3 regions of the Nesterenkonia rhizosphaerae genome follow, and region 1 is predicted to be linked to each of the others. Evidence: riboswitches for the same ligand, from Rfam matches in the RefSeq annotation. Region 1 holds a riboswitch; each other region holds the start of a gene.
The links. Region 1 has a riboswitch for S-adenosylmethionine ahead of ABEA23_RS07695 (acyl-CoA dehydrogenase family protein). Riboswitches for the same ligand answer to the same signal wherever they lie in the genome.
Positions count from the first base shown of each region.

Region 1 (3,201 bases):
TGCTTCGGGTCCTGCGCTGATGCGTGCGTTGACCAGCAGCGCGTCTCCGACCGCGGATCCGGTGGAGTAGCGTTTCTTACCGTTGAGCACCCAGCCCTCAGCCTCTGGTACCAGGGTCAAGTCGGGATCGGTGGGGTTGACGGAGTCGCCCCAGATCCACTGCCCGGCAGCGGTGGCACGGAACCAGCGCTGCCGTTCGGCGGCGTCGGTAATTGTCAGGACGATGTTGCCTTCGTTGATGTAGTGGTAGGCCAGCAGCTGGGAAATGGAGGCATCCGCGCGGGCGAGGATGCGCACCACGGTCAGGGCGGTGGACCAGTGGCCGCCGCCTCCGCCGTGCTCCTTCGGCACCAGCAGGCTCACCAGTCCGGAGTCTTTGAGGAGCTTCGCCTCAGCGAAGGGGGTCGCATTGGCACGGTCGCGCTGGATGGCGTCGGCTGCCAGCTTCTGCGCTAATTCCTCAGCGATTCCGCTCCAGTGCTGCAGCTCTTCCTCGGTGGCCCAGCCGGCGTCAACCCAGTGTGAGCGCGGCTGAAGTGCTGTATCTGTCTCTGCTGGTGGGGTCAGTGTAGTTTCAGACATCCTGGTTCCTTTCAGGCTTTGGTGGTGTCAGGTTCGCCGACGCTCCAGAGGCGGACCGGGTCGGTGCCGTTGACCCGAAAGTCCCCGGCGATCCGGGCCTTATAGACCCATGGGTTGTGACTGGTCACGGTCCGGGCATTGCGCCAGTGGCGGTCCAACCCTTTGCTGCGGTCTGTGCCGGAGGCTCCCAGAGCGTCGAATACTCGGGTGGTGGCCTCCAGCACCGGCTTATGCAGTGCCACCTGTGCACGTCCGGTGGCCAGCTCCACCTGGTTGGCTGCCTCCAACTGCTGCTCCGCATCTCCTCCAGCGGCGGCGAAGGCCGCATCCAGGGCACGCGCTGTCTCTAGCACTTGAGCACGCGCCAGGTGAGCTACCGCATCGACTTCCCCCACGGCCTGGAGCAGCTGCGGGTCGGTGTTGGGAGTGGCGGTATTGGCGTGGGTATAGGTGCGGCTGCGGGTGGACAGTGCTGCGGCGATATCCCGTGCCGCCGCTTCGGCGATTCCGGCGAGCACAATGAGCAGCACATGCTGGTACAGCGCGGTCTGGTACGGGAACCGCTCGTGCAGCAGCCGCAGTTCGGATTCGGCCACTGCGGCGTTTTCCAGCACCATAGAGCCCGAAGCCGTTGTGCGCTGGCCGATCCCGTTCCAGTCGTCCTGGATTGTCACTCCGGGCTGGTCCCGGGCCACCAGCACCGCAAGCTCCTGGCCCTGTTCATCCCGGGCGGTCACATCCAGCCAGTCCGCAAACAGGGATCCTGTGGTGTAATACTTCACCCCATTGACCACCGGCCCGCCTGCGGACTCGGACACCACGGTTCCGGAGCGGTGAAATCCGCCCTTCCCCGGTTCGGTCCAGGCGTTGCCTGCGAGTTCACCGCGGCCCAGGCGCTGCAGCCAGCGACGGGCGGGCTCATCGGGTTCACCGCGCCACAATGCGTCTTCCTGGACCGCGAGGTGACCCCGAATGGCCTGTGGGATATTGCTGTCCTGGGCGGCGAGCTCCACCAGCAGCTCGGAAGTCTGCACCCAGTTCAGTCCGAAGCCGCCGTAGGACTCCGGCACCCGGAGTCGGCCGATGCCTGCCTCTGCTAGGCGGTCGATCTCCGCTGTGGGAAGCACTCGGTTCAGTTCGCGTTCGAGCGTTCCTGCACCGACGGCCTCAATGGCATCCAGCAACTGCTGCGGAACCGGCAGCTGCGTGGATACGGGCACACTGATAGACATGAAAATTCCTCCATCGATTCTGGCGTTAGCACCATGACTCCCTGTATTGGGGAGCCGGGTTGCTGCGACGTCATCGGGCCAGATCCCTCAGTCGCTCTGGATGGGTTGTTCAGTTATTTACTCTAAATGATCAGTGATCATTATCGTCAATTCAGTCGGTGCGGAGCGTCACAAACCGTAAGACAGCCAGCACCTTGGTGCCGGTTTAAGCCCAGGTTTTCAGAGCTTTGCGCTCAATAAGCCCCAGCAGTGCGTCAGAGAACTTGCCGAGCACAGCAAGCATCACAATGGCCAGCAGCAAGCGGTCAGTGCGCCCGTTGTTCTGGGATTCAGTCAGCAGGAATCCCAAGCCCTCTGCCGCACCCAGCAGCTCCGAAGCCACCAGGAACAACCACGCTTGAGCCAGCCCGATCCTGAGCCCAGCGAATACAGTGGGTACGACGGCGGGCAGCTGGACAGTTGTCAGCAACCGCACCCCGTGGAACCCGAAGGCCCGGCCAGCCTCTACAAGCTGCGGATCCACATGCCGTAGTGCAGTGTGAACTGCAGTGAAGACGGGGAAGAAGGCACCGATGGCGATCAGCAGCACCTTGCCTTCTTCGCCCAGCCCGATCCACAGCAGGATCAGCGGCACCCACGCCAGTGAGGGCACCGCCCGGACAGCTCCCACGGTGGGGTTCAGCAGGGCATCGGCTAGCCGGGAGAGGCCCAGCAAGGACCCCAGCAGAAGTCCAGCGCCAGCGCCAACCGCAAAGCCCAGCAGGACCCGCTGGAGGGATATCCCGATATGGGCGGTCAGGGCCCCTGATTCAAAGAGCCCAACTCCGGCATTGAACACCCGCTGCGGTGGGGGTAGCTGAACATTGGTGAAGATATTCAGCACATCAGTGGCCAGCCACCACAGCACCAGCAGCACAATAGGGACGATCAGCCCCAGCAGGATTTTCCCGCCGGGCAGTCTTCGGCCCGCGCTGGTTCTGCCAGCTGAAGCGGAGCTGTTCTGAGCGGGCTGGTCAACGGGTGTGGCAGGTGCAGAAGTCATGATCGTTCAGGTCCCCTGATTAGTCTTCTTCATCGGAGATATTGGCCTCATCGGCGGCGTTCTCGGTGCCGGCGGCGTCGGTGGCTTCACGGTTCTGCGCGAACTCGGGGTGGAACAGAGTCTCCAGAGCCTCATCCACCTCATCTTGACTGTCCACATCCCCGTTCTCTACGAAGTAGGGACCCGCGGCCTCCAGCGCCTGGCGCAGCTGATCCCCGGGAACCGGGTCGATATCGAAGTTCACGCGCTCACCGAGGACTCGCTGCGCAACCTCCAGCTCGATCCCGGAGTACTCGGCGAGGATCTCCGCGGTTTCCTCCGGGTTCTCGATCGCCCATTCTCGGG
Region 1 covers NZ_BAABLW010000007.1:425,613-428,813, reverse strand. The annotation lists gene ABEA23_RS07700 (acyl-CoA dehydrogenase family protein) at 1-582, opposite strand, end outside; gene ABEA23_RS07695 (acyl-CoA dehydrogenase family protein) at 594-1,814, opposite strand; SAM riboswitch class I at 1,822-1,921, opposite strand; gene ABEA23_RS07690 (ABC transporter permease) at 2,020-2,856, opposite strand; gene ABEA23_RS07685 (aliphatic sulfonate ABC transporter substrate-binding protein) at 2,876-3,201, opposite strand, start outside.

Region 2 (3,201 bases), on a different contig from region 1:
AGCCGGAAGCGCACCGAGAGCACCACATAACGAGGGGAGCCTTCGATGGTGCTGCGCTTGAGCAGCGAATCGCGGTAGCCGAAGCCCAGCTGTTCATTGTTCAGCACGACCAGCTCACGGCTGGACCGGTCCCATGCGCGGATATCCACCAGCGTCTGCGATACCTCAGCTCCGTAAGCCCCCACATTCTGCACCGGTGTAGCGCCTGTTGAACCGGGGATACCGGAGAGTGCTTCTAATCCCACAAGTCCGCGCTCCACCGTCCAGGCCACGACGTCGTCCCAGGGGTGTCCCGCCGCTACTGTCACCAGCACGCCGTCCTCCCCCACTGGCTCGGCGGTCACTCCGGTGACCGCCACTTGCAGCACGGTGCCGGCGAACCCCTGATCAGAGACCAGTAGGTTCGATCCGCCGCCGAGCACCAGCAGCGAATCGCGGCCAGCTTCACGCTCCGCGTCAGCCGGGAGCGGATGCTCCTGCAGCACCGAAAGGATCTGCGCCTCGGAATCGCCCACAACCCACTGCCCGGCGGGGCCGCCCACGCGCGCGGTGGTGTGCTCACTGAAAGTACGGGAGGAAGTCACCCGCTTAGCCTACCGGGGCGCGGTTGGGGCCCTTCTTTCGCGCTTTACCATCCCCTTTTCGCTTCACCATCCCGGATACGGGTAGGCATTGCGAAAACCGGATGGTAAAACGAGCGCAGCGGTCGGCACGGGAAGGCCTGCGGAAGTATCACTACATATTTTGAACATACTGTGACACTTTGTGACACCTGACATCTGCTTTTGCTCCGCGGAACCGCTAGAGTATGGGGAGTGCTTCGCGAGAAGCGGCCCTCACGATCCGGAATCGGGCCGCTCGCCAACCCCATGTTCCTGGGTGGCACCGGATTAAGAAGCGGCCCGTTTCAGACGGCTTCACCAGCCGTCACCATGCCCGGAACGGGCAAGAGCAGACTCAAGAAGGGACACTCTCAAAAGATGTGTCGAATGTCCGTGCGCTAATCAGCGCCACCCTCCATCGGCTGGCCCCCATCAGGGCCTGAAGCGCTGTGCCCACAATCGGGCACGCCGTTGCCTGTGACGCGGGCCCGTCGTCGTCATTCTCATCTCACCTACAGTCCACTGCGGCACACCTATCCCCGCAGAAATCCTTGAGGAGACACCCATGTTTGCACCAAAGCGCCTAACCGCAGCCCTGGCCGCCACCGCCCTGCTTGGCCTGACCGCCTGCGGCGGCAACGGAGACGCTGAAGCCATTCCGGAGGACCAGACCTCTTTCCGGATCGGTGTGGCCAACCTGCACGAAGGCCACCGGCAGCTGGAGGAGATTGCTGAGGAGGAGTTGGGCTACGAGATCGAGCTGGTCAACTTCACCGACTACAACCAGCCGAATCCCGCTCTGTCCAACGGCGACATCGATGTCAACTGGTTCCAGCACATCGCCTACCTCGCTGAGCACAACAACAGCTCCGGGGATAACCTGCAGCCCATCGGCGCCACCGAGATTGTGCCGCTGACCGTGTACTCCAACGAGTACTCCGATGTCAGCGACTTCCAGGACGGCGACACCGTAGCCATCCCCAACGATCCGGTGAACCAGGGCCGCGCCATCAACGTGCTGGTGGCGGCAGGACTGCTTGAACTGGCTGAGGAGACTGCACAGCCCGAGCCACGCCACATTGATGAAGCAGCGTCGACTGTCAGCGTCCAGGCCCTCGACGCCGCCCAGACCGTCAACGCGCTGCAGTCGGTACAGGGCGCTGTGATCAACAACAACTTCGCCCAGGACGCAGATCTTGACCCGAACGAGGATGGCCTCTTCTCCGACGATCCGAGCGACCCGAGCGCCTTCCCCTACGTCAACGCCTTCGTTGCCCGCGAAGCCGATGTAGACAATGAGGCTCTGCGTGAGATCGCTGCGCTCTATCACGACCAGCGGGTGCTGGACATCATTGATGAGCGCTCTGCAGGCACCTCGGTTCCCGCCGGCGATGTGACCGCGGAGGAACTGCAGGAGGCCCTGACCGATTACCAGGAAGCCCTGCGTCAGGCCGAGTAATCGCTTAAGCCTGCACCATCCCCCAGCACAGAAAGCCCAGTATTTGTGAGCACTCCGAGCACAGAAAGCACCGCTGCGCTCGCTGCTGGTGGAGGTCCGCTGATCCATTTCAGCAATGTGACGCGGACCTTCACCACCGGCAAGTCATCTTCAGTCACCGCCGTCGACGACGTCTCCTTCACCGTGAACCGCGGGGAGGTCTATGGCGTCATCGGCTTCTCAGGAGCGGGCAAGTCCACTCTGATCCGGCTCGTCAATGGTTTGGAGAAGCCCACCTCCGGGACCATCACCGTGCTGGGTCAGCAGATCTCCGGCATGCCAGAGTCCAAGCTGCGGCACGTACGCTCGCGCATCGGCATGGTCTTCCAGCAGTTCAATCTGTTCACCTCCCGCACCGTGGCCGGCAATGTGGCCTATCCGCTGAAGGTCGCCGGTTGGAAGAAGGAAGAACGTGAGGCCCGCGTTGCAGAGCTGCTGGAGTTCGTAGGCCTGGCCGATAAAGCCAAGGCCTACCCCGAGCAGCTCTCGGGCGGGCAGAAACAGCGGGTGGGAATCGCCCGCGCGCTGGCCGCTGAGCCGGACATCCTGCTGGCTGATGAGTCCACCTCCGCCCTGGACCCCTCCACCACGGAGGAGGTGCTGCGGCTGCTGCGCCGCGCCAACGAGGAACTCGGCATCACCATCGTGGCCATCACCCACGAGATGGAGGTCATCCGTGCCATCGCTGACCGGGTGGCAGTCATGGACAAAGGCCGGATCGTGGAAGAGGGCCCTGTCTACGATGTGTTCTCCAACCCGCGCAGCGGCGCAGAAGCCAGCTTTGTCGGTTCGGCCCTGAAGGACAGGCCCACCGACGCCGACCTGGCCCGCATCCGCAAGAGCACTTCGGGAAGGCTCATCACCGTCTCGCTGCGCGATTCTGCCGCAGTGGGAGCAGTCCTGGGCCGTGCGGCAGCATTAGGTGTCAGCTTTGAGATCGTGCACGGCGGCATGAACACCACAAAGAACGCTGCCTTCGGTCTGCTGACCATCTCTGTTGAAGGCGACGACGCCGCCGTCGCCGGTTTCCTTGCCGAACTTCGCAGCGCTGGTGATGGCCAGGAGATCAGCACTGGCGCGACCGGAGAGGAGGCAGCACGG
Region 2 covers NZ_BAABLW010000002.1:100,440-103,640, forward strand. The annotation lists gene ABEA23_RS01995 (UDP-N-acetylmuramate dehydrogenase) at 1-584, opposite strand, end outside; SAM riboswitch class IV at 819-958, shown strand; gene ABEA23_RS02000 (MetQ/NlpA family ABC transporter substrate-binding protein) at 1,168-2,061, shown strand; gene ABEA23_RS02005 (methionine ABC transporter ATP-binding protein) at 2,107-3,201, shown strand, end outside; gene ABEA23_RS02010 (methionine ABC transporter permease) at 3,201-3,201, shown strand, end outside.
Region 2: it holds a riboswitch for S-adenosylmethionine, as region 1 does, so the genes downstream of both, ABEA23_RS02000 (MetQ/NlpA family ABC transporter substrate-binding protein) here and ABEA23_RS07695 (acyl-CoA dehydrogenase family protein) in region 1, are expected to answer to the same signal.

Region 3 (3,201 bases), 220 kb from region 1:
CCGCGGAAGACCGCGATGGTCTCGGTGCCGTGAGTGACGGTGACGTCATAGATTCCGCTGCGGCCGCTGCGGGAGACCTCCACTGCCTCGGCCACTAGCTCATCATCGAGCTTCGCTGGTCGCAGGAAGTTGATATCCACCCCGGAGGCCACGGTGATCGTGCCGTCATCGCCGTCGGGATGGTTGCAGGCCATGGCGAAACAGGTATCAGCCAAGGTGAAGATCATGCCGCCGTGGGCGATTTTGAACCCATTGGTCATCTCTTCCCGCACGCGCATACGCAGCTTGGCGTGCCCGGGCTCGGCCAGCAGAACCTCTCCACCGAGCCAGCGGGTGCAGGAGTCAGTCTCAAGCATCCTATGCCGGGGGCCGTCTGCGGGCATGGGCACACCATTGCCGGCTTTCTGGGCAGTGTGCTCAGCAGTCTCCTCAGCGGTGGCTGGGGTGGCAGTGCTGGGTGCAGGCATCCGGGGCTCCTTGCATCAATTCCAGACCGATTGGTCAGTAAGTCAACTCAAGCACCCTGAAAATGTGATGTCAAGCACATTTAGGCGGCTCTATAGGATGGCATCATGTCCGCCGGTCGCTACGCCCCCAGCCCCTCAGGGGACCTGCACCTGGGGAACCTGCGCACCGCCCTGTTGTCCTGGCTCTTTGCCGCTTCAACCGGCCGTCCGCTGCTGCTGCGCTTTGAAGATCTGGACGCCGGCCGGACCATCCCCGGCTCCGCCGAGCGTCAGTTCAAGGACCTGAGGGCAATAGGCATCACCTTCAGCGGCGAGCCACTGTGGCAGTCCCAGCGGCAGCACCATTACGAGGCCGCCGTGGCCCAGCTGCGCGAGGCCGGTCTGGTCTACGAGTGCTTCTGTACCCGCCGCGAAATCCAGGACGCGCCCCGGGCGCCGCACGCACCGCCCGGGGCTTATCCCGGCACCTGCCGAGATCTCGGCGATGCAGAACGTCGCCAGCGCCGCCAGCAGCGGCCTCCGGCGCTGCGGCTGAAGGCTGAAGCCGGCGAGTACCGGGTGGCTGACCTGCTGCTTGGCGAGGTCACCGGACTCGTGGATGATCTGGTGCTGGTGCGCAATGACGGCACTGCCGCATATAACCTCGCCGTCGTGGTGGACGATCACTTAACCGGTGTGGACCAAGTGGTGCGCGGAGATGACCTGGCCAGCTCCACCCCGCGGCAGGTGTATCTGCGCGGCCTGCTCTACGGGCAGCAGACCGCTGAGTCGGTGCAATATGCCCATGTTCCGCTGGTGCTCAACCGGCAAGGTCAGCGGCTGGCCAAGCGTGACGGCGCGGTGACTCTGGGGCAGCTGAGTGAGTTGGGACAAAGCCCGGAACAAGTCCGCGATGAGCTCCTGGCCTCGCTGGGGCTGCCGCGTGGTCCTTTGGAACAGTCTGTGGAGACTTTTGATCCCTCTCGACTGCCGAAGCAGCCATGGGTGTTTAGCCCTGCATCGCAAAAACGCGGCCCAAGTGAGTCCATATAGCGAAACGTTTCATCCTGACTTGCGGCCCGTGCCACAAGTGGGCTTCACTTATAGCCACGGTCAAGAGTGCCAGCGCAAAACCCCGGTTTGCTGGCCGGCAACCCTCCTTCGCGGTGGGGTGCCCCGGGTGACGACCAGGTCGCAGCGCAGAACCGCGCTGAGGCAAGCGCGAGTCATGAGGAGACATCTCTATGTCTGAGAACACCCCCACTTTTTCCCCGGAAACCGCCAAATTCGAGACCCGGCAGATCCATGCCGGTGTCGCCCCGGATCCCGCCAGCGGTGCCCGTGCCCTGCCGATTCAGCAGACCACCAGCTTCGTCTTCCCCAGCACTGACGCTGCCGCCAAGCGCTTCGGGCTGGAGGAGATCGCCCCCATCTACACCCGGATCGGCAATCCGACGGTGGAAGCGGTTGAGAACAAAATCGCAGCCTTAGAAGGCGGCGTCGGCGCTCTGGCAGTCGGTTCGGGGCAGGCCGCCACATCACTGGCGCTGCTGAATATCGCTGAAGCCGGCAGTCATATCGTCGCCTCACCGACTCTCTACGGCGGCACGCAGAATCTCTTCAAGCACACGCTGCCCAAGTTCGGCGTGGAAGTCAGTTTTGTGGAGGACCCCGATGACTTGGAGTCCTGGCGAGCTGAGATCAAAGGCAATACTGTCGCGTTCTTCGCCGAAACCGTGGCCAACCCGCGCGGAGATGTGCTCGATCTAGAAGGTGTAGCTGGTCTGGCGCATGAATTCGGGGCACCGCTGATAGTGGATAACACCCTGCCCACCCCGTATCTGCTGCGTCCTATCGAATACGGCGCCGACGTGGTGGTGCACTCAGCCACGAAGTTCCTCGGCGGGCACGGCACGGCCATCGCCGGGGTGATAGTGGACTCCGGAAACTTTGACTACAGCCGCTACCCCGAGCGCTTCCCGGGCTTCAACCAGCCGGATGAGAGCTACCACGGACTTGTCTTCGGCCGAGACTTAGGACCGGAGGGCATCTTCGGAGTCAACCTCTCCTACATCCTGAAGGCCCGGGTGCAGCTGCTGCGCGACCTCGGCCCCTCGCTCTCACCCCATAACGCTTTCGAGATCAACCTGGGCTTGGAGACACTGAGCCTGCGCGTTGAGCGTCATGTCCAGAACGCCCAAGCTGTGGCGGAGTTTCTTCAGCAGCACCCTGCTGTGCGCCGGGTGTACTACTCAGGCCTGCCCTCCAGTCCCTGCTACGAGCGGGCGCAGAAGTACCTGCCCAAGGGCGTGGGCGCAGTGCTGGCGTTCGAGATCGATGCAGCAGGAGATCACAGCGCCCAGGCTCGAGCGGGACAGCAGGTGGTCGATGCGCTGGTACTGCATTCACTGGTCGCCAACGTCGGTGACGTGCGTTCGCTGGCCATCCATCCAGCCACCACCACGCATCGGCAGCTGGGTGAGGCAGAACAGCGTGCTGCAGGCATCAAGCCTGGCCTGGTGAGGTTGTCGGTGGGCCTGGAGCACATCGATGACATCCTGGCCGACCTCCAGCAGGCACTGGACACCCTGGACCAGAAGGCAGCGGGCTGATCCACGAATGACCCACGGTGTGACGGTGCTGAGCCAGCCCGGCGGGCTGAACGCAGGCAGCAGCAATGACTTCGGCACTCGGCCAGCCGGTGCCCTGCGCACAGCAGAAGTCGGTGCCTACACGTTCGAGACCGGCGGGCGGC
Region 3 covers NZ_BAABLW010000007.1:646,206-649,406, forward strand. The annotation lists gene paaI (hydroxyphenylacetyl-CoA thioesterase PaaI) at 1-383, opposite strand, end outside; gene gluQRS (tRNA glutamyl-Q(34) synthetase GluQRS) at 570-1,499, shown strand; SAM riboswitch class IV at 1,558-1,674, shown strand; gene ABEA23_RS08655 (O-acetylhomoserine aminocarboxypropyltransferase/cysteine synthase family protein) at 1,691-3,058, shown strand; gene metX (homoserine O-acetyltransferase MetX) at 3,066-3,201, shown strand, end outside.
Region 3: it holds a riboswitch for S-adenosylmethionine, as region 1 does, so the genes downstream of both, ABEA23_RS08655 (O-acetylhomoserine aminocarboxypropyltransferase/cysteine synthase family protein) here and ABEA23_RS07695 (acyl-CoA dehydrogenase family protein) in region 1, are expected to answer to the same signal.